3 regions of the Exiguobacterium abrahamii genome follow, and region 3 is predicted to be linked to each of the others. Evidence: riboswitches for the same ligand, from Rfam matches in the RefSeq annotation. Region 3 holds a riboswitch; each other region holds the start of a gene.
The links. Region 3 has a riboswitch for S-adenosylmethionine ahead of ITJ88_RS00405 (methionine ABC transporter ATP-binding protein). Riboswitches for the same ligand answer to the same signal wherever they lie in the genome.

Region 1 (7,907 bases), 440 kb from region 3:
TGCCTATGCCCATCAATTTCCGATTCATGACAAGTTGCGTGTGACACGGAATGTGTTGAATTGGTTTGAGACTGGTATCTATAATCGATGATGCAACCGGTACGATGAATGTCGTATCGGTTTTTTTGTCATCTGAAGAATTGAACTTACATACATAATGGGAAAAAAAGAATATTGATTCGTTGTAAAAAACAATAAACTTCCTGAAAAATAAATTTTGATATAATTAGAACCATATGAGTAATGTAGAGGGGGATGGAGGACGATGGATATCTTACTAGCACGTCAACCCATCGTTGACCGAATCGGAGCAGTTGATGCATTCGAGTTACTGTATCGTTCCGTCAAACAAATGAACGTATTCGACGGTGATCTAGCGACGATGGATGTATTAACGAATACACTCGTTCATATGGGTGTAGAGCATGTCGCTGAAGGTAAAAAACTTTTCGTCAACTTTACAGCGGATCTCTTAAAAAGTGATCTGATTCACTATTTAGATCCAAAACGGTTCGTTATCGAAATTTTAGAAACTGTTGATATCGATACAGAGATGTTATCTGTGTTGCACAGTTGGAAAGAAGCAGGTTTTACACTAGCACTCGATGATTTTGTGACCGATTTACTTCGTCAACATGGAACAGAATTATTTGCACTAATTGATTTAATTAAAATCGACATCGAAGCGATTCCCATTCGCGAGCAAAGTGCGATCCTGCATATCGTCCGTCGTAATTATCCCCATATCAAGATGCTTGCCGAACGAGTCGAGACACATGAAGATCACACACGTTGTCTTGAAATGGGATATGACTGGTTCCAAGGCTATTTTTATGCTAAGCCGATGTTGATGAAGGGAAAAGCTGTCCCTCCTCAATTGCCGGTATTGCTGAAGATGCTAAAATGGCTCGATACGGATGAGAAATACGATGAAGTCATTGATGAGATTGAAGCAAATCCGTATATCAGCATTCAAGTACTGCAACTGATCAATTCTCCAGGAATGGGATTACGAAATACAGTCAGCTCTGTTCGTCAAGCCATCTCACTACTTGGCTTCTCACAACTCAAAAGCTGGATTTCGTTAATCGTCTTGCGTGAGATGAAGCTTGCTAGTCCTTACGAATGGTCAAATGAGTTACTCCGGTCTTCTTTACATTGTGCTAAGCTCTGCGAGTTGTTCGCAACGGAAACACGGACGCTGCAACCAGAGAGTGCCTATATGATTGGCTTATTATCGCATATCGATGCGTTATTATCCGTTGATATCGACGACATCATCGGTCAATTACCAATCGAAGATTCTTTGAAGGTTGTCCTACAAGGAAAAGATCATCCATTCCGTGATTGTTTAGTGCTTGCGATCAGTGCAGATCGCGGTGATTTTGATCAGTTCGAACTGCTCAGTCAACGTTTAGGTGTCTCACTTCCACGAGCCTATGCGCTACTAGCAGAAAGTCAAGAATGGCTTAAACAAAAAGAAACACATCTTCAAGAAAGAACGGATTCTATCCTATAAAATAAAAAAAGAGCCCGAGGGCTCTTTTTTTATAGGCGTGGACCAGCTGACTTGATTGCATCCGTCGCACTTTCGAAGCGAAGGAAATTGTGTTGGAATTTCTCAGCAAGCGAACGCGCTTGTGTGTCGTATTCGTCCGGATTTGACCAGACGCGTACCGGGTTGAGTAACTCGCTTGGAACACCTGGAACTTCAAGTGGCATGTGAAGTCCGAAAATCGGGTGTTCTTCTGTTGGAATCGTTGCAAGTGTACCGTTGACGGCAGCGTTGACCATCGTCCGTGTATAGGATAGCTTCATGCGGCTACCTGTTCCGTAAGCACCGCCTGTCCAACCTGTGTTGACGAGATAAACAGTGACACCGTGACGATCAATCAATTCGCCGAGCATCGTCGCATATTTTTCAGGCATCAGTGGAAGGAACGGTGAACCAAAGCATGTCGAGAACGTTGCTTCCGGTTCCGTGACACCGCGTTCTGTTCCAGCGAGTTTTGATGTATATCCTGATAGGAAGTGATACATCGCTTGTTCTTTCGTCAATTTACTGATCGGAGGCAAGACACCGTACGCATCAGCCGTCAAGAAGACGATCGTCTTCGGATGACCAGCACGTGACGGAACAGCGATGTTATCGATCGCTGTAATCGGATAAGCAGCACGCGTATTTTCCGTCAACGATGTGTCATCGTAATCAGGATGACGGGCTTCGTCGAGCACGACGTTTTCAAGGACGGTTCCGAAACGGATTGCGTCAAAGATTTGCGGTTCTTTTTCACGCGATAGATTGACCGTCTTCGCATAACATCCCCCTTCGATGTTGAAGACACCGTCGTGCGACCAACCATGTTCATCGTCACCGATCAATTGGCGACTATCATCTGCTGACAGGGTGGTCTTACCAGTACCGGATAGACCGAAGAACAAGGCGACGTCGCCTTCGTGTCCGACGTTTGCCGAGCAGTGCATCGAAAGGACATTTTCTTGTGGCAAGAGATAGTTCATGACGGAAAAGATCGATTTTTTGATTTCTCCCGCGTATTCCGTTCCACCGATTAAGACGATCCGGTGTTCGAACGACATCGCGATGAACGTCTCGGAGTTCGTTCCGTCAACGGCAGGATCTGCTTTGAAATGTGGCGCATAGACGACCGTGAACGGTTCGAAGGCAGCCACTTCAGGATACTCGCGTAAAAAGAGTTGTTTGGCAAACAGGTTATGCCAAGCGTATTGTGTGAGCACACGGACCGGAAGGGTGAAGTGCGTATCTGCTCCAGCAGCAGCTTCTGTGTAGTAGAGCTGATCGGCTTCGTTCATGTAACGAAGAACCTTTTGCAACAATTGTTCAAATTTGTCTCCATCCATTGGTTGGTTGACATGACCCCAATCAATGTGAGACTCGCAGGAAGAATCACGGACGATGAACTTATCTTTTGGTGAACGACCTGTAAATTTCCCCGTTTCTACAGATAATGCGCCGTTCTCAGCAAGGACACCTTCTTCGTTTCGAATCGCATGTTCGACAAGTTCAGCAACAGATAGTTGTTTGAACACATGCTCTTTCTTGAGTAGTTCTTCGATATTCAGGACCGTCATCGGCATCCTGACCCCACCTTTCCCCTACGTTGGTTTTGGCTCACTGCATTTAGTATGACACATTTATTATATATGACATACTAAAGAGAGAGCAATCATTTTCTGGTGCTGATTTCTATTTATCTGGAAACGCTTTCAGCATTAACAGTTTAACATCTCTTTCAAAAAGTTTCGACTAGAATTTGAAACCTTGCTTGACAGAGTAGGTACAACTTTATATCATGTAATTCGTAACGGATACTCTTATTCTGAGCAGGTGGAGGGAACAAGGCCCGAAGAAACCCGGCAACCGTCCTACATTAATTCACATATTAATGAGGGAAAAGGTGCTCTCCTGAAGCGAAGTAAACACTTCGAACGATAAGAGGGTAAAGGAAGAACGCACAACCTTTCCCTGACCATTTTTTGGACTTGGAAAGGTTTTTTTCATTTTACCGTCCCACTCAACTAGGGGAAATGAGTACACCGTCAAATTCTTTTTTGGGAGGGTCATACATGACAAACCTTAATCGCCGACTATTCACGTCGGAGTCAGTCACTGAAGGTCATCCAGATAAAATCTGTGACCAAATTTCGGATTCAATTCTTGATGCGATCCTCGCAGCGGATCCAAACGCGCGTGTTGCGGCAGAAACTTCTGTTACAACAGGTCTCGTTCTCGTTGCAGGTGAGATCACGACATCAACTTACGTCGACATTCCAAAAGTCGTTCGTGAGACAATTCGTGAAATCGGCTACACACGCGCGAAATACGGTTTCGACGCAGATACGTGTGCTGTATTGACATCAATCGATGAGCAATCAGCAGACATCGCTCTTGGTGTCGACCAAGCGCTTGAAGCACGTGAAGGTAGCATGTCTGATGCAGAAATCGATGCAATCGGTGCAGGAGACCAAGGTCTCATGTTCGGTTACGCAACGAAAGAAACACCAGAACTCATGCCACTTCCAATCTCGCTCTCGCACCGTCTCGCACGCCGTTTGGCAGAAGTGCGTAAAAACGGTCAACTCGACTACCTTCGTCCGGACGGAAAAACACAAGTCACGGTCGAATACAACGAGAACAACGAGCCGGTTCGTGTCGATACGATTGTCATCTCGACACAACACGCAGAAGAAGTCACGCTTGAGCAAATCCAAGCTGACTTGAAAGAACACGTCATCACACCGGTCATTCCGGCTGAATACATCGACGCAGCAACGAAATTCTTCATCAACCCAACTGGTCGTTTCGTCATCGGCGGACCACAAGGAGATGCTGGATTAACTGGTCGTAAGATTATCGTTGATACGTATGGTGGATACGCACGCCACGGCGGTGGAGCATTCTCAGGTAAAGATCCAACAAAAGTCGATCGTTCAGCTGCATACGCAGCACGTTACGTCGCGAAGAACCTCGTTGCTGCAGGTCTTGCAGACAAAGCAGAAGTTCAACTCGCGTACGCAATCGGTGTCGCGCACCCAGTATCAATCGCGGTTGACACATTCGGTACAGGAAAACTTCCTGAAGCGCAACTCGTCGAATTGGTTGCTGAAAACTTCGATCTTCGTCCGGCTGGAATCATCAACATGCTTGATCTCCGTCGTCCGATCTATCGTCAAACAGCTGCATACGGTCACTTCGGTCGTACAGATGTTGAGCTTCCATGGGAGCAAACAGATAAAGCAGCAGTTCTTGAAGAGCAGGCAAAACGTTTCGCATAATCAAAAAGTCCGAGAACCCTTCGTGGGTTTTCGGACTTTTTTGTTTACGGGGAACTTTGCAGGAAACGAATGTTTTTTCTAGAAGAGGGTAAAAGTACATGAGTCGATTCGTATGAATACAAAGGGGGGTTCCGATTATGGAAATACGCGAAGCTATTCCAGCTGATGCAGGACGTATTCATGACATTGCTGTTACATCTTGGTTGGATACGTATGCAGAAATCTATTCCGAACGTTCGAAAGCGCATTTCGTGCAGGAGGCGTATCCGCAAGAAGAAGTCGTTCGTGCGATTCGGACGGCGGAAGAAGCACGGGGAGAGTATTTTTATGTCGGAATCATCGATGAGGAAATCGTCGGTTTCATTCATGCTGTTGATGTTGAGGGAACGTGGGAGATCGTTCGTTTGTACGTCTTGCCGAAATATCAGCAAAACGGCATCGGGCGACGACTGATCCGTGAACTCGAACGACAAGGAGCCGTCCCACTCGAAGTATACGTGGAAGCACGTAACTATAAAGCACGTCAGTTCTTGACCTCATTCGGTTTTGAAGAACTCAGTGAGATGACGGAAGAAGTCTTTGGGCAAGTAGAATCTGTCATTCGTCTTCGCCATGTCGCCTCGTGAAATCCGTCTTGGGACGGTTTCGTGTGCGTTTGAAATAAGGTATCGTAAAAAAGAAGTATGAAGTGAAGAGGTGAGTTTGTGGTTGAACAACCAACAGGAATCATCGTATTAGTCTACCCGTTACAACTGCGTGCCCGTCCGAGTGAAGCCTTGATTCGGGTACTCGAACGAGAGTATGAAGTATTGCTCGTCGACGCACCACGTCGCATCTCGTTTGAAGAACATGGTCAACTGTTAAAAGAAGCATTACGTGAAGCCGGGAAACGCAAGCTACCGATTCATATCGTCGCCTGTAGCATGGGCGCACTCGTCGTCAATCGTCTGTTGCAAGAATATGAATTACCGGTCGCAAGCCTTGCGTTCATTTCACCGTTATTTGATTGGCACCCTTCGAAACAACTCGGAGGCGTCAAACAAGTCTTCGCAAGTGCATTCGATCGTTTCCGGCCCGATGCGCCACTCGGTACGTTGCCGTTTGGTCAAAGTACGGAAGATACCGTTCGCATCGGTGAACTGACCTATGCACAGTACCGGGAAATCGAAGAAGAGATCGTCGTACATGACGAAGAACGAAAAAAACTGCCGCGTGTGAACTTGGCTTGTTTTTATGCGCCGGACGATCAGTTCGCAGACGTCAAGTTGACGCTTGAAGTATGCCGGAAAATGGGTGGCGATCAGATTTACTTACAACGTCTACACGGTTTTCCGCATTTTAGTTTCGAACGGTTGAACACACGGTTTGCAGAAAAATTAATGTTGTTCTTTAAGCTTGTTGAAGAATGAAATAACAAAAGTGATGCCTCTAAAAAAAGGCATCACTTGAGACTGAAGATAAAGTGCAATTTTTCTCTAACGAGAAGGATTGCGCTTTTTTGTTCGTTTCGCATCGTTTTCCTGGGACAAGCATCTCGCCGCTTCGCTTCGCTGCAGGGTCGCTCTGCTTGTTTTTCCCTAGGAAGCGATGTCGAGGGAACAAAACGCTTCTCTGATCCTTCTTCCCGGTATAAAAAGAATGACGCGTTACACGTCACTCTTACAGGAAAAAACAATTTTGCGCTGTCAGAGACAAACGAGACCCGTTTTCTTGCTCGAATGGAGCGGGAAAACGGGCTTGTGTTTCATCATCCGCGTACTTTTTTCTCGATCGCGATGATGAACGGGGGATGATTTTGTTGGTTCAAGAAGCGATACTGGAGAACGGCATAATCTTGCTGATCAAGGGCTGTGACGTAATCGAGGACAGCGTCACGTTCTCGTTTTCCTTCCAGGTGACCATGATATACGACGAGGACGACAAGACCGCCGGGAGCGAGGACCGGGAGGAGGGCATCGAGTGCTTCAAGCGTCTCTTCTCCGGTCGTCGTGATCGATTTGTCGCTTCCAGGCAGGTATCCGAGATTGAAGACACCAGCGCGGACCGGACGTTGTTCGTCCGAAAGACGGGCACCGACATGGATGTGGCTTTCATGATAAAGGTCGACGCGTGCTAACATTCCGGCTTCGTCGAGACGTCGCGTCGATTCCTCGATGGCTTGTGCCTGGACGTCGAACGCAAGAACCCTTCCTTCTGGACCGACGCGTTCTGCTAAAAACTGTGTATCATGTCCATTTCCGGCAGTCATATCGACGACGCAGTCTCCGGGTTCGATAACGGACTCGAGTAATTGTTTCGTATAAGGTAGTACACGGGCAAGTGACATGGCATAGACTCCTGTTCCTATAGTCTGTTTTTCTAGTAATGGTTCAGTATGTGCAAGATTCTTTCTGCATTATATCATTTTTTGATTCGTTGACGAAAAGCGAAGTGGCTTGACAGTTAGGGGACGGATTGCGTAAAGTGGCAAGGTTGAGAATGAAATAGGAGGACCACAGGTATGCCAAAATTACCAAAAGCGGTCTGGATCCTCGTCCTTGCGATGGCCATCAATACGACGGGATCCTCTTTTTTATGGCCGTTTAATACATTATATATTCATGAATATCTAGGAGAGTCGATGACAAAAGCAGGGATGGCATTGTTCGTCAACTCGGCCTTAGCAATCGTCGGAAACTACTTAGGTGGAAAAGCGTTTGACCGTCTCGGTGGCAAGAAGACGCTTGTCATCAGTGTCATCGGACTTGTCCTGTCTTCCGTCGGCTTGTTGCTGTTTCATCAGACGTACCTCGGATACGTCGCGATGCTTGGATTGATTGGATTCGTCGGTGGGATGGTTTTTCCGACGATCTACGCGATGACGGGTGTGATCTGGCCGGAAGGCGGACGCCGTGCCTTTAATGCGATCTATGTCGCCCAAAACGTCGGTGTAGCGCTCGGGACAGCCGTCAGTGGTCAAATCGCTGCCTTTTCGATTCAGTACATCTTCATCGCCAATCTCGTCCTCTACATCGCCTTTGCCATCATTTTGTTCGTCGGTTTGTCCTGGATTCAGGCACCGGCGCGGATGCATGCGGCGCATGACGAGATCG
Region 2 (7,907 bases), on a different contig from region 3:
CAGCGGTCGCAAAAGTCTTTGATTTGACGGTCGCTTCGACCGGTAACAATGAAAAACGGTTGCGTCAACTTGGTCTTCGTTATGAAGCCGTGCATCTCCACCCGGGATCGCATGCGGGATATTACCCAGGGGCGAGTCCGATTTCGATGAAGCTACTGTTTGATCCAATCGAAGGAACGATCTATGGAGCGCAGGCAATCGGCATGACAGGTGTCGAGAAACGAATCGATGTCCTCGCGACAGCGATTAAAGGTGGATTGACAGTGCTTGATCTACCAGATCTTGAACTATCATATGCACCGCCATATAGTTCAGCAAAAGATCCGGTCAACATGGCAGGATATATTGCGTCGAACATCGTGCTTGGTGACAGTGCGAACGTTCATTGGCATGAAATCGATGCGATCGTCGCCAACGGTGGCTTATTACTCGATGTCCGTGAACCATCGGAAAACGAGTTAGGCGCGATTCCGGGATCGGTCAATATCTCGTTACCGACATTACGTGAGAAGTTGACTGATCTGCCGAAGGATCAAACGATCTATGTGACATGCCAAGTCGGATTACGTGGATATGTTGCGAGTCAACTGTTGCAACAACACGGTTATGATGTGAAAAACTTAAGCGGCGGATACAAAACATGGTCGGTCGTGCGTCGTGATCAAGAAGCACGAAGCCAAGCGAAGGAGGAGACTGCTGTGACGGTAACGAAACGTGAGCCAACAACGAAGACTGCACCAGAACAAGTGACGCTGCTCGATACGTGCGGCTTACAGTGCCCAGGTCCAATCTTAGAGCTGAAAACAAAAATTGATCAGATGACGGACGGCGAGCAAATTTTCGTCAAGGCGTCAGACCCAGGATTCTTACCGGACGTTCAAGCATGGGCGAAAAAACTAGGTCACACAGTTCATTCAGCGGAGATGAATCAAGGTGTCGTCGAGGTCATGCTTGAAAAAGGGCAAGGAGAGACACCAGCTCCAGCGCCGGTTCAAGTCAATCCAGCAGATGATGCGACGATGGTCGTTTTCAGTGGTGATCTTGATAAAGCACTTGCCTCTTTCGTCATCGCACAAGGTGCACAAGCGATGGGGAAACAAGTGACGATGTTCTTTACGTTCTGGGGCTTGAACATCATTCGAAAACCAGACGCACCGGCAGTCGAAAAAGCCGGCATTGAACGGATGATGGGCATGATGATGCCGAAGCATGCCGGGGAGCTACCGCTCTCGAACATGAACATGGCAGGCGCCGGTCAAAAAATGATGAAAAAAGTCATGAAGGACAAACAAGTCGATGCACTCGAGACGATGATGGCAAAAGCGCAAGCAGCCGGTGTTCGGATGATCGCCTGCACGATGTCGATGGATATCATGGGCATCAAGAAGGAAGAACTCCTTGACGGCATTGATTACGGTGGTGTCGCGAGTTACCTTGGTGCAACGGATGGTGCCAATCTGAATCTGTTCATCTAATCTAAAAACCTGTTTAAATGAACGTGTCAAACCTGACATCTGATGTGAGGTTTGACACGTTTTTTGTGGTATGAGGTATAGATGAGTTTGATTTTTAAAAAAAAATTGCGTATGATAATTCACATGTGAAAAAAGTTTACATCTAAAAAGAGAAACTATGTGGTGGAAGTGGAGGGAATCGGATGGAGAAGCAGGTAATGGATGTAGTCAGTAGAATCAGTGACATGTTATGGACAAACGTACTGATCATCTTACTCGTCGGATTAGGCATTTATTTTACATTCCGGATGCGGTTCGTTCAATTCCGGATGATACCGGAGATGTTACGTTTACTGTTCCAAGGAACGGATAAAGGCAAAGATGGTGTATCACCGTTCCAAGCATTTGCAATCAGTACGGCAGCTCGCGTCGGTACCGGTAACATCGCGGGTGTTGCGACAGCGATCGCACTTGGTGGACCAGGAGCAGTCTTCTGGATGTGGTTGATCGCCTTGATCGGTTCGGCATCGGCATTCGTCGAGAGTACACTCGCGCAGATCTACAAGGTGCGGGACGATAAGGCATGGCGTGGGGGTCCTGCCTATTATATGGAAAAAGCACTCGGTCAACGTTGGTTAGGAATCTTATTTAGTATCTTGATTACGATCTCATTCGGATTTGTCTTCAATTCCGTTCAATCGAATACGATTTCGCTTTCTCTTCAAAATCAATATGGCTTTGATAAAACATGGATTACGGTCGGACTAGTCGTGCTGACGGCACTTGTCATCTTTGGTGGTGTCCGTAGTATCGCAACCGTCGCGTCGTTCCTCGTACCAATCATGGCCGGTGGTTATATCCTGATCGCGCTCTACATCATGGCGACGAATCTTGAAGTACTGCCAAGTATTTTTAAATTGATCTTCCAAGAAGGTCTATTCGAATTCAAGACACTCGCAGGTGGTGCAGTAGGTGCAGCACTCTTGAACGGGATTCGCCGTGGTTTATTCTCGAACGAAGCCGGTATGGGTTCAGCGCCGAACGCGGCGGCAACAGCGGAAGTCTCTCACCCGGCGAAACAAGGATTGATTCAATCGTTTGCGGTCTTCGTTGATACGTTGATGGTCTGTTCGGCGACAGCGATGATCGTTCTCGTCAGTGGAGTGGCAACAAAGGATGCTAGTGGTCAACCGGTAGCTGGGATCGACTTAGCGCAAGGTGCGCTCGCATCACAAGTCGGATCACTCGCGACAGGATTCATGGTCGTCGCGATTTTCCTCTTTGCTTTTAGTTCTGTCGTCGGAAACTACTACTACGGTGAATCGAATATCAACTTCATCCGTGAAAATAAACAAGTTTTGATGGCGTATCGTGTACTCGTTCTCGTCATGATCGTCTTCGGTTCACTCGTTGAATCGGCGAACCTCGTGTGGGCGTTAGCAGATATCTTCATGGGACTGATGGCGATCGTTAACTTGTATGCGATCTTCCGTCTCTCAAAAATCGCGAAACTAGCGCTCGAAGATTATGTCGGGCAACGAAAAGCTGGAAAAGAGCCACGATTCTATGCGGACTCGATTCCGAACTTGCCGGGGAAAGATACGCTTGAAGCATGGCAAGAATCAGAAAAAGACGAAAAAGCAATCTAAGAAAAAGGGAGTCAGAGAAATCTGGCTCTTTTTTTGTATAGAACGAATTTAAAAAGGGAATACAGAGTACAGAAGGGAGGGGGAGAATGGAAAACGTACATTTCGTCCGCGTCACAGATGCGGTCTGGGAGTCGTTCGGAAACGATCCCCACATCATCATGGACTGGATTTTATTCATTCATGAGACACAACCCGATCATGAACAATTATTCGCTCTCGAACAGACGAATGCTATCTATCATTTGATGAATCAAATCGATATCTATATTGATCAAGACACGCATTACAATCTGGGACGAGCGATCGTTGGCGAAGAGTTGATCGTTAACGAAGAGAAAGCGGCGATTGTCGGTATTCTTCCCTTACCACTCCTCATTATCTCGGCTGAGGTGATGCGGAATTTTGATCAACGGGCACTTGCTTCGATTCATAATGAAGCCGGAACACCGGGAGAATTCGAGGATGTCTGGGAACAGTTCGCCAATCTGCGTGCCTATTTTCAAAAGGCGGAAGAAGCGGAAGATACGATTTTAATTTATTATGTCTGATCAGCTTCAATCATAAAAAAAGAGACCCGCTTCCAAGTCATAGACTGGAAACGGGTCTCTCGTCGTTCAGATGAATCAAGAGGCTGACTCAAAAAGAATGACGCGTCTTTTCACGCCCTTTCCTCAGGTGAGACACAAGCCGATTTTCCGGCTTTATTCAAGCAGGAAAACGGGTCTTGTTTGTCTCTTACAGCGCAAAGAGGCACTTTTCCTGTAGGAGTGGCGTGAAACACGTCATTCTTTTTGTTACGAGATAGGGTGGCAGATCATCGTTCTGCCACCCTTCTCTTTGTGGAAACGGACTTTTGAGTCAGCCTCATCTTTTACGTGAATTGCCAGATTAAAAATCGATTTCGTCCGGATCCGGTCCGAGGCGGACATCCGTTGCGATACGATCAATTTTCTCAAGATCATCAGCATCGAGTTGGAAATCAAAGACGTCGAAGTTTTCCGCAATGCGTGCTGGTGTAACGGATTTTGGAAGAGCAACGATGCCGTTGTCGAGATGCCAACGTAAGACGACTTGTGAAGGTGTCTTGCCGTGTTTCTCTGCGATTTCCTTGAAATCATTGATTTCGAGGAATTTCCCTTGCATGAGTGGGCTCCATGCTTCGACTTGAATGTTGTGATCTTGCAAGTATTCGTGCAGTTCGTGTTGCGGTAATTGTGGGTGCAACTCGACTTGGTTGATCATTGGTGCCATCAAGCCCTCTTCTGCCAATGTATCGAGGTGATGTTCTTTGAAGTTCGAGACACCGATCGCTTTGATCTTGCCTGCTTCATACAGTTCAACCATTGCTTTCCACGCTTCGATATAGCCTTCGACCGGCCAGTGAATGAGATAGAGGTCAAGGTAATCTGTTTCGAGACGTTCGAGCGATTCTGCGAATGCTTCCTTCGTCCGACCGGCACGAATATCATCGTTCCAGACTTTTGACGTTAAGAAGAGATCCTCACGTTTCACGCCGCTTTCCTTGATTCCTTTTGCGACACCGCGCTCGTTTTTGTAGACAGCAGCCGTATCGATATGACGATAGCCGACACGTAATGCTTCAGCGACAGCAGCAGGTGCTTCTGTCTCTTCATCTACTTGCCAGACACCGAATCCGATTTGGGGAATCGTAATACCGTTTGAAAGTTTTGCGTATTGCATGTGTTACTCCTCCTCATAAAACGTAGTTTAGATTTGCTCGTTTAGTTTAGCATGAACGAACGAAGACGTCCGTTTCCATGCTCATGGAGGAACAAAATAAGGTAAAATAGAAAAGAATCATAAGATTTAATCGTGTGTTAAAAGAGGGGGAGAAAAGATGGCTCAAAAGAATAAACAGCTATCCAAATGTACTTGGCTTAGCATTGGCGCGTTGTTAGTAACGCAGGCAGTGGGTCTGTTTCTTAGTGCGCGAAAGTCAGGACGTAATCCATGGGTGTGGGGAGGCGCTGGACTCGTTCAATTCCCGCTTCCGGCAATCGCTTACTTAATCTTAGAACGACAAGCGAAGCAGAAAAAATAATAAAAACAGGTCCAATCGTCGACGCGATTGGACCTGTTTTTATGGTTACGAAGAAATTTTTTCTTGCTTCGTCGCTGTCTTCTTCATGCGTGGCAAGCCGAAGAAGATGGCGATTGATCCACAGACGAAGAGGAGGAACGGGTAGAACAGATACGGAATCAGTTCAGGAGAAGCTGTTTTCGTCAATTCTGCTGCGATCAAAAGTTGTGCCCCGTACGGAATGATGCCTTGAATACCACAAGAGAAGATATCAAGGATACTCGCTGATTTCTTGCGATCGACTTCATACGTATCGGCGATTTCAGCTGCCAGTGGTCCAGCGACGAGAATCGAAATCGTATTGTTTGCTGTCGCGAGATTCGTTGCACTGACGAGTGCCGCCATACTGAATTCGGCACCCCGACGCTGTGAAATCTTGCGTGTCAGCGTCTCTTTTAAGAAGGCGATTCCACCGTTGAACGTAATCAAGCTGACGAGACCACCCATGAGGAGCGTCAAGATGGAGATCTCCGCCATGCCCAACATGCCTTCAGACATCGAGAGGACGAAGCCACTTAAGCCGAAGCTACCATCAATCATACCGATGATGCCGGTGAGTAGCGTACCACCAATTAAGACAAGGATGACATTGACACCGAAGATCGCAAGAACGATGACAGCGAGATATGGAATCAACTTGTAGAATTCAAAGGCTTTTGCTTCGACGACGTCACCAGAACCGGAAACGAATGCGAGCAGGATGACCGTCAAAATAGCAGCCGGCAGGACGATCATGAAGTTCGTCCGGAATTTATCGCGCATGTTCGTTTTTTGGGTACGGACGGCAGCAATCGTCGTATCCGAGATGAACGACAAGTTATCGCCAAACATCGATCCACCAACGACAGCAGCCGCTGCGATCGCAACGTTGATGCCTGTCGCTTCATGAATACCGAAGGCGATCGGTGCGAGTGCAGCAATCGTTCCGGTAGATGTCCCCATCGCCATCGAGATGAAGGCAGCGATGATGAACAGACCACTCATGAGAAGCGATGGAGGTAGAAACGTCAAAGCGGCATTAACGGTCGCATCGATGGCACCGATTGCTTCTGCCGTTCCAGAAAACGTACCGGCTAGTAAGAAGATGAAGACCATGATCATGATATCGGGATTTCCGGCACCCGTTGCAATTCGTTCAACCGTTTGATTGATCGATCCTTTCGTCGTGATTGCAGCAAAAATCAAAGCGATCAGTGCGGCGATAAGGATCGGAAATTTGTAAAAGTCGTCATAGAAGATCCCGGCTCCGATGAAGAGGACCAGGAATACGACGAGGGGAAGCAGTGCCCATTTGTTAGGCGTGATCGTTTCATTCATTGTTGACACCTCGTTTCTCAAAGATACAAAAAAAGACCCCTTCGCAAGAAAGAAGGAGGTCTTTATGAAATAAAGACGCTCTTCTTATCTCTCAAGCTTTCGCTTGCTGGATTTGGCACAGTACGAATCAAATCGTCCGCTGCCGAAACATCATTGGGCCAGTCCCTCCGTTTCTCGCGATAAAAAGAAGTCATTCAATTGTTGTAAAACACGTTTCTTACCGTACCGCATTGAGTAACGCGTGTCAACTGTACTTTACTGAAGTGCCTTTTTCAATGTTTGGACGTTTTCTTCCATCAACTTGAAATAAGAACTGTTTTGTTGCGCTTTCGTGACCGACTCTAGATTATGAATCGTTACGGATTCAGCTCCGATTTCTTTTTGGATGACACGTGCAACCTTAGGTGAAACTGTCTCTTCGAACGCGACGTATTTCAAATCATGCATCCGTGCTTCTTTCACTAAAGCGGCCAGTTGCTTTTGTGACGGTTCATCAGAAGGAGAAATTCCTGCGATCGGCAGTTGTGTGAAACCATATCGTTCTGCGAGGTAACCGTAAGCGGCATGCGTAACGAGAAGTTCTTTTTTCGATCCATCAGCGACCGCTTGTTTGAACTCTTCATCGAGTGCGTCAGCTTGTTGATCGAACGCTTTTAAGTTTTTCTCGAATGTTGCTTTGTCTTTTGGTACTTCTTTTGATAGAGCAGTTGTAATCGAGCGTGCCATTGCTTTTGCGTTGACAGGGTCGAGCCAGACGTGTGGATCGTATTTTCCGTGGTCATGACCCTCTTCTTCATGCGCATGTTCATCTGTTGCATGATCATCATGCCCTTCTTCTTCGTGGGCATGTTCGTCTTCTGTATGCCCTTCTTCTTCATGTGCATGAAGTGTAGCATCCGACTCTAGCAAGTTGACGTCCTTACTTGTCTCGACGAAGCGGACATCCGTGCCTTTTAGACTCTCCTGGATTTTTTTCGAATACGGCTCGAGCGTCGTACCGGTTAAGAGGAACAAGTCGCCCTTGGCAATCTCAGTGAGTTGTTTTGACGTTGGCTCGTAAGAGTGGGGGTCTGCTCCAGGTGGGACGATCATCTTGACGTCGACTTGATTACCACCGATTTCGCGGGCAATAGCAGCCGTCGCGAACGTTGATGCATAGACTTCTGTCTGGGTTTTATCTGAAGTCGATGAATCGGTATTTGAACCGCAAGCAGCGAGGACACTTGCACTCGCGAAGGCGACCGTTAAAGCAGGAATGATTTTTTTCATTATATGATACCTCCATTATTAAAACGTAACTATTCCGATTTGGACTTTCTCACTATAGCGGAACGCCGATGAAGCGTCAAGTAGGAATACCGAGACGTTCGACATCTTTTAAAACGG
Region 3 (7,907 bases):
TGTTCGGCGCATCGCCTCCATGCGTGATGATTCCGTGAATCCGGACATCGTCCGGTAATTGCTGACGTAAAGCATTGATTCCGTTAAAGAGTTGGATGACCGCGTCGAGGGCATTGATGCCTTCTTCCGGTGACGCCGCTGCGTGTGCCGGACGACCCGTAAAGGCAAAGTCGAGTGGATCGACCGCAAGGGAAGAACCCGTAATCCGTGTTTGACCCGACGGATGAACCATTAAGGCTGCATCGATTCCTTCGAGTAACTGATGTTTGACGAAACTGCCTTTCGCACTACCGTTCGGTCCCCCTTCCTCGGCCGGTGTTCCAAGGACAACGACACTCCCGCCGACTTCATCGAGCACTTTACTGAGTGCGATCGCTGCCGCGACACTCGTCGTGCCGATGATGTTATGTCCGCACGCGTGACCAATGCCTGGTAACGCATCATATTCAGCCAGAAAGGCAATCGTCGCGCCTGGTCGGTCGCTCGACTTCTTCGCGAAGAATGCGGTCTCGTGTCCCGCGACGCCGAGTTCTACCGTAAAACCTTCCGCCGTTAGACGTTCCGCATGGAGCCGCGAAGCAAAGAATTCCTCGTTCCCGATTTCCGGCGTTGCATGAATCCGGTGACTTGTCTCAAGATGCGATTCCCGTTTTTGTTCGATGTCTTGTTCAATCGTCTCTACCCATGTCGTGCGTACTGGTGTCGTCATACTGTCCACTCTCCTTTTAAATTTATTCGCCGATATCGCTCAGTGGAACGAACGTCGGGATCGTACTGCCTTTATATTCTTTTTTGATGAAGGCCGCGACATCTTTTTGTTGATACAGCGACGCGATTTTTTTCAGTTCTTTTTTGTTCTTATCTTCCGTCCGTGTCGCGATGATGTTGATGTATGGTTTGGCTGTCTCGTTCTCATGAACGATCGAGTCCTTGATCGGGTTGAAGCCAGCGTCAACGGCAATGCCATTGTTGATGATTGATGCCGCGACGTCCGGTAAGACGCGTGGCGTTTGCCCGGCGACGATCGGAACGATTTTCAGCTTCTTCGGATTCTCGACGATCTTATCGACCGAGCCGTTGCCATCGAAGTCGTCCGGTAGCTTGATCAGACTCGCTTCTTGCAGTAATAAGAGGGCGCGCCCCATGTTCGTCGCTTCGTTCGGAACGGCGATTTTCCCGCCATTTGGAATGTCTTTGACGTCCTTGTATTTATCCGAGTAGATCCCCATCGGTGCGATGACGGTCGTCGCGATCGGTGATAGCTTCAACTTGTGTTCCTTCTTGAAGGCGTTGAAGTAGGAAATCGTCTGGAAGGCATTGGCGTCGATCTCGCCCTCAGCCAGTGCCATGTTCGGCTGGACATAATCGGAGAACTTGACGAGCTCGATTTTGATGCCTTCCTTCTCTGCTTTTTTCGCGACATAATCCCAAACTTGTGTGTCTGAACCGCTGACACCGAGCTTGATCGTCTTTTCGTCTTCTCCTGATGCTGCGCACCCGGCAAATAAAATCGTCGTGAGTGTTGCTCCAATTGCTACTGCTTTTTTCATGACTGAATCGCTCCCTTGATTAATGTCTTCTGATTTTTCGTGCGACGATGTTGCCTGTCGTCTGTAAGCCTTGGACTAAAATGACGAGAATCCCGACCGTGATGATCATGACTTTCGTATCGAATCGTTGATAACCATAAGTAATTGCTAAGTCACCCAAACCGCCACCACCGATGGCACCTGCCATCGCTGACGCCCCAATCAAGCCGACCGTCGCGATCGTTAAGTTCAGGATGAGTGAACCAAGTGCCTCCGGCAGAAGGAAGCGGAAAATCGTTTGAAACGGTGTTGCGCCCATCGCTTCTGCTGCTTCAAGAACGCCTTTATCGACTTCGAGTAACGAACTCTCAATCAAACGTGCCATGTACGGTGCGGCGTAAAAGACGAGCGGGACGATGGCGGCTTCTGTTCCGATCGATGTCTGAACGATCAAGCGCGTCAAGGGGATGATTGCGACGAGTAAGATGATGAACGGAATCGAGCGGAAAATATTGACGATACTGTTGAAGAACGTGAACAGTGGAACATTTTCAAGCAATGCGCCTTTTCGCGTGACAACAAGCAGGATCCCGAGTGGTAAACCGATCAAGGTCGAGAATAAGAGTGAGACGGATACCATCGTCATCGTCTGCAAAAATGCTGTCCAGATATCACTGTAATTAACTAGCATGGGCAAGTACCTCCTCGACCGTCACCTGTGCCTGATCGATGTAGTGTAACGCTCGTTTCACTTCAGCCGGCTCACCGATCAGTTCAACGAGCAGAGTGCCAAACGGTGTCTCCTGCAACTCTGTGATGCTCCCGTGCAAGATATTGACATCGACGTCAAAGCGTTTTGCGACTTGCGATAAGAGTGGTTGACCGGTATGGTGTCCGAGAAAATGAATCTTATAAATTGGATGTGCACTCCGCGACTCGATCAACTGACGAATCGATGCTGGAATCTCGTCATGCATGACAGAGCGGACGAAGTTTTTCGCTGTCTCAGTCTGCGGATTTGAAAAGACGTCAAAGACCGTTCCTGACTCGATCAGTTTCCCAGCTTCAATGACAGCGACGCGGTCGCAAATCTCCCGGATGACGCCCATCTCGTGGGTGATCAAGAGAATCGTGATCCCGTACTCGGCATTAATCCGTTTTAATAACTGGAGAATATGATGCGTCGTCTGGGGATCGAGCGCTGACGTCGCTTCGTCACATAAGAGGACGGAAGGTTGCGTCGCGAGTGCCCGGGCGATACCAACGCGCTGTTTCTGTCCACCCGACAATTGATCCGGATAATGATCCGCCTTATCCGCGAGATCAACGAATTCGAGCAACTCCGTCACCCGGCGGCGAATCTCATCTTTCTTGACGCCTGCGAGAACGAGTGGCTTCGCAACGTTCGTAAAGACCGTGTTCGCATTCAATAGATTGAAGTGCTGAAAGATCATGCCGATCCGTTGTTTTGCTTGGCGCAATTTTTTCGGAGACAGTTGCGTTAAATCTTCCCCATCGACCGTCACCGTTCCTGACGTCGGTCGTTCCAACAGATTGACGCAGCGGAGCAGTGAACTTTTTCCGGCACCGCTAAAGCCGATGACACCAAAGATTTCGCCTTTTTCGATTGTCAGGTCGACACCGTCGAGCGCTGCGATCGTCTGATCTTTCGTGACGTACGTTTTTTTGACTTGATGAAATGCAATCATTCCGTTTTCCCCCTTCATTCAACAAAAAAGGTCTCTTCTTGAGAAACAAGAAGAGACCTGGATCCGCACAGTGGCAGAATCCACTCCACTCATCTCTCAGACATCTGTCTGATGGAATTGGCACAGTGCTCATAATGAGTCTGTTGCCGAGGTTTCGTAGGGCCAGTCCCTCCACCTCTCTGGATAAGTATTGCGGTATGAAATTCGTATGTGTGTTGTTGCGTTGTTGCTTATGTCGTAAAACTAATTTTTACATTACGGGTCGAAACTTTAAAAGTCAACCAACTTTGCAAAAATAATCCATTTGGCGCATATCGATGGATAAACAAGTTACGAATTAGCTTAATGAACGGATCATGATTCGTCAAGAACGATTTGACAAGTCATTTTCGAACGTGCTACCATCGTTTCAATGATTATTCCGACAATTCCAATATGATATTTATCAAGAGTGAACGAGAGACCTGGCTCTATGACTTCACGGCAACCTGCAATCTGTAAGGTGCTCCGACCAGCAAAGCGCGGCTTTGGATGATACGGTGAAAAACTCGTGGGCGTCCAAGCAGTGACGTCGACGAGTTTTTTTCATGAATGGAGGAAAAATAGTAATGATGAACTATCCTGTATTGACTGGTGCTGAAGCGTTTTATTTTCAAGGTGGACCGATCGGCATTCTAATCTGTCATGGGTTTAATGCCACTCCGCAAAGTGTCCGAGACGTCGGTGAGGCATTCGCTGCTGAAGGTTTTACCGTCTATGCCCCGCGCTTACGTGGACATGGAACGAACGTCCGCGAGTTTGAACAATCGACTGCTCGATGTTGGAAGCAAAGCCTGCAAGACGGCTATGAACGTTTACAAGAAACATGCGATCAAGTCTTCGTCATCGGTCAATCGATGGGGGCGACGCTTGCACTGTCACTCGCCGCTGACGGCATTCCGTTCGCCGGCATCATTACGATCAATGCCGCTCTTTCCGTTCCATCCTATGAAGCACTATCGTTCGACGACGGTCCAGAGTATTTACCGGAAGGGGCACCGGACATCAAGCGGTCTGCTTTCGAAATCATTTATGACCTCGTTCCAAGCCGTTGTGCGTTCGAACTCGTTCGTCTGATGGATGAGACGAAAGGACGTCTTGGATCGATCCTTCTACCGACCTTGATTCTTTACTCGGCGACGGATCACGTCGTTCCGCCATCGAGCTCAGATTATCTGCATCAACATATCGGGACGAATGATAAACGCAGCTACTGTTTACTGAACTCGTATCACGTCGCGACACTCGATCATGATCAGGATTTGATCGTTCGTGAGACGATCCGCTTCATCGAACGCTCAAGCCGGTTCTCACAGGAAACGGGATAATAAAAAAAAACAGCTATTCACTTAGAAGCGAATAGCTGCTACATCAAAGGACGACCGCGATCGGTTCGTCTTTTTTTAATTTTCTTGGTGCTGCACCGACTGGAGCGGCTTCGGTTTTCCAGGCACCTCATGGCAATGGCGGCATCGTGGCTCATACGATTCTGAAGCGCCTACTAGGATGATCGGATCATCGTAGTTCGCTGGTTTTCCATCAATCAACCGTTGTGTCCGGGAAGCCGGATCCCCACACGAAAGACAGATGGCCTGTAGCTTCGTTACGAATTCTGCGCGCGCCAGTAATTCCGGCATCTTGCCGAATGGCTCTGCCCGGAAATCTTGATCAAGACCTGCACAAATGACGCGTTTTCCGTCTTGTGCGAGTGCTTCGATGACTTGTACGATCTCATCATCAAAGAATTGAACTTCATCGATTCCGACGATTTGTGTTTCTTCTGCTACTGCTGCGTAGAGATCGCGACTCGTCGCCATCGGAATCGCCACGACGGAATTGCCGATATGAGAGACGACATGCTCTTCATGGTACCGGTCGTCGATTGCCGGCTTGAATACTTGAATGGGCAGTTTGCCGTACTGCGCCCGTCTGACACGACGAATCAACTCTTCCGATTTCCCGGAAAACATACTGCCACAAATTACTTCGATCCAGCCGTACTGATTTATTACATGCATCATCGTCCGACACCGTCCTCTAAAAATAGTCACTTTAACGAGTATAGCCCGAAACGGTATCGAGAAAAAGGGTTGACTTCCGGAAATCAAAATTCATTTTTTCTTTACCTAGAATTTTTGTCCTTTCATTCCAACCGTCCCCTATTTCCTGTACACTGAAGAAGAAGACTCTCACGAAAGAAGGTGTCCCCGATTCATCATCTCTTACATGACATCCTGCACCAATATGGTGCCCTTGGTCTCTCCGTCCTTCTCGCAGGTGGTATCGTGGGATTGCCGGTTCCTGATGAGACCCTGCTCGTCCTGTCCGGTTTTTGGATGCATCAAGGCAATCTACCACTCGTCGGTACGATTCTCGCCGCTTACGCCGGCAGTTGTATCGGGATGACGATCAGCTATTTACTCGGATTAAAACTCGGTATGCCACTACTACACCGCGTCGGACCGAAAATGCGTATCTCAGAAAAACATATTCTTTCCGCTGAAGCCGGATTTCGTCGTTACGGAAAATCGGTCCTAATCATCGGTTACTACATACCTGGTCTCCGCCAACTCTCTGCCTTTTTTGCAGGTGTCTCGAAAATGCCGTTTCGCGTGTTTGCGAGTTATGCGTATACAGGTGCGTTGATTTGGATCAGCGTTTTCTTAGGCGCCGGCTACTTCGTCGGTCGTCATCTCTCGTTCCACAAAGTCGTGGACTATATCTTGGCACATCCGGAAGTCATGCCGTATTTAATCGGGATTGCCGGTGGAATCGCCTTCTCCTTCGTCTTGAAGACGTATCTCGCGTATCGTTCACAATTCAGTCTATACAAAAACAGCCTGCTTCCATAATGGAGGCAGGCTGTTTTTTTAAGAACCGACAAGTGATTACTTGCGGCCGTATTTTTTGTTGAAGCGATCGACACGACCATCTGCCGCGTTGAACTTTTGACGACCTGTGTAGAATGGGTGCGAGTCTGAAGACACATCCACACGGATGAGTGGGTACTCGTTACCATCTTCCCAAGTGATCGTTTCGTTCGAAGAACGAGTAGAACCGCTTAAGAATTTGTACTCAGTCGTTGAATCCATAAATACTACTTTGTTGTAGTTAGGGTGAATTCCTTGTTTCATGGTTGATTTCTCTCCTTCCGCCCTGGTTCATTTGCTGAGCCAGAGTAAGTTACCTTCCTATACTAAACGATTTTTTTGCGCGTCGCAATAGTTATTTTTCCGTCGTCGTTTCCTTCTTGACGGTACGCGGTTTTGCCGGTGCGCGTCGGACCGCCTTCTTCTTTTCCTTCTCGAGTTCGACGAAAAATTCCTCATTATTTTTCGTATCACGAATCTTACGCAAGAACGTATCAACGAATTCGTTCGACTCATTCATCGTCCGGCGAATCGTCCAAAGCGCATCGAGTTGCTCTTTCGGAAGCAAGAGTTCTTCCTTCCGTGTACCCGACTTCCGAATGTCGATCGCTGGGAAGATCCGACGCTCTGACAGCTTACGATCAAGATGCAACTCCATGTTACCCGTCCCTTTGAATTCCTCATAGATGACGTCATCCATGCGTGATCCTGTCTCAACGAGTGCTGTCGCAAGAATCGTTAAACTACCACCGTGTTCGATGTTTCGCGCTGCCCCAAAGAACCGTTTCGGCTTATGGAACGCAGCCGGGTCAATTCCCCCTGAGAGCGTCCGACCGCTTTGCGGTACCGTTAAGTTATAGGCCCGTGTCAGACGTGTGATCGAATCCATCAAGATGACGACATCCTTCTTATGTTCGACGAGTCGCATCGCCCGCTCGAGGACAAGCTCAGAAATCCGGACGTGGTTGTCTGGTGTTTCGTCAAACGTCGAGCTGACAACATCTGCTCCCGGAACCGAGCGCTCAATATCTGTTACTTCCTCAGGACGCTCATCAATCAAGAGAATGATCAATTCGACTTCCGGATGATTCTCCTGAATCGAGTTTGCGATTTCTTTGAGGAGTGATGTCTTCCCTGCTTTTGGAGGTGCGACGATCAAACCACGTTGACCAAACCCAACCGGTGCAATCATATCCATGACACGCACAGATAGATGGCGTGGTTCTGTCTCAAGTCGCATTAGACGATCCGGATAGATTGGTGTCAGTGCCGGGAAGAATAACCGGTTACGGGCAGTATCCGGTGCTTCACCGTTGACGGCTTCCACACTCAGTAATCCTTGGAATCGTTCGTTTTCCTTCGGTGGACGGACTTTACCTGTGACGACATCACCATTACGTAGATTAAAGCGTCGGATTTGAGATGCTGCGATATAAATATCTTCAGAGGATTGGGAATAATTGATAGGACGAAGGAAGCCAAAGCCACCATCGTTTTGCATTTGTGGGTTGCCAGGGATGACTTCGAGTACCCCTTCGAGGAAATAAAGACCAGTCGATTCAGCCTGTGCTTTTAGAATCTTGAACATCAACTCGCGTTTACGGGCTTCCCGGTATTGTGGGACATTCTTCGTCTTTGCGATTTCATAGAGTTCTTTTAATGTTAGTTGGCTCAATTGAGCCAGTGTATAGGAACGTTCTGGTTTATCTTTTTTATCAGTTGTTGGCATGTTCTTCACCTATTCTTTATAAATTCAACTG

Region 1: linked by a shared signal. The riboswitch ahead of metK (methionine adenosyltransferase) and the one ahead of ITJ88_RS00405 (methionine ABC transporter ATP-binding protein) in region 3 are both predicted to bind S-adenosylmethionine.
Region 2: linked by a shared signal. The riboswitch ahead of ITJ88_RS13310 (Na+/H+ antiporter NhaC family protein) and the one ahead of ITJ88_RS00405 (methionine ABC transporter ATP-binding protein) in region 3 are both predicted to bind S-adenosylmethionine.

What each region holds. Positions count from the first base shown of each region.
Region 1 is NZ_JADOYC010000001.1:508,732-516,638, forward strand. It holds gene ITJ88_RS02530 (alpha/beta hydrolase family protein) at 1-91, shown strand, start outside; gene ITJ88_RS02535 (EAL and HDOD domain-containing protein) at 266-1,519, shown strand; gene pckA (phosphoenolpyruvate carboxykinase (ATP)) at 1,549-3,117, opposite strand; SAM riboswitch class I at 3,352-3,478, shown strand; gene metK (methionine adenosyltransferase) at 3,607-4,815, shown strand; gene ITJ88_RS02550 (GNAT family N-acetyltransferase) at 4,953-5,441, shown strand; gene ITJ88_RS02555 (serine aminopeptidase domain-containing protein) at 5,520-6,224, shown strand; gene mnmM (tRNA 5-(aminomethyl)-2-thiouridylate-methyltransferase MnmM) at 6,563-7,162, opposite strand; gene ITJ88_RS02565 (MDR family MFS transporter) at 7,316-7,907, shown strand, end outside.
Region 2 is NZ_JADOYC010000005.1:14,436-22,342, reverse strand. It holds gene ITJ88_RS13335 (CoA-disulfide reductase) at 1-1,475, shown strand, start outside; gene ITJ88_RS13330 (alanine/glycine:cation symporter family protein) at 1,658-3,103, shown strand; gene ITJ88_RS13325 (hypothetical protein) at 3,190-3,651, shown strand; gene ITJ88_RS13320 (aldo/keto reductase) at 3,992-4,804, opposite strand; gene ITJ88_RS13315 (hypothetical protein) at 4,962-5,165, shown strand; gene ITJ88_RS13310 (Na+/H+ antiporter NhaC family protein) at 5,211-6,521, opposite strand; SAM riboswitch class I at 6,603-6,707, opposite strand; gene ITJ88_RS13305 (metal ABC transporter solute-binding protein, Zn/Mn family) at 6,777-7,790, opposite strand.
Region 3 is NZ_JADOYC010000001.1:66,517-74,423, reverse strand. It holds gene ITJ88_RS00420 (M20 family metallopeptidase) at 1-709, opposite strand, end outside; gene ITJ88_RS00415 (MetQ/NlpA family ABC transporter substrate-binding protein) at 732-1,550, opposite strand; gene ITJ88_RS00410 (methionine ABC transporter permease) at 1,570-2,220, opposite strand; gene ITJ88_RS00405 (methionine ABC transporter ATP-binding protein) at 2,210-3,238, opposite strand; SAM riboswitch class I at 3,325-3,428, opposite strand; SAM riboswitch class I at 3,678-3,779, shown strand; gene ITJ88_RS00400 (alpha/beta hydrolase) at 3,847-4,605, shown strand; gene ITJ88_RS00395 (thymidine kinase) at 4,681-5,295, opposite strand; gene ITJ88_RS00390 (DedA family protein) at 5,479-6,129, shown strand; gene ITJ88_RS00385 (type B 50S ribosomal protein L31) at 6,166-6,411, opposite strand; gene rho (transcription termination factor Rho) at 6,503-7,876, opposite strand.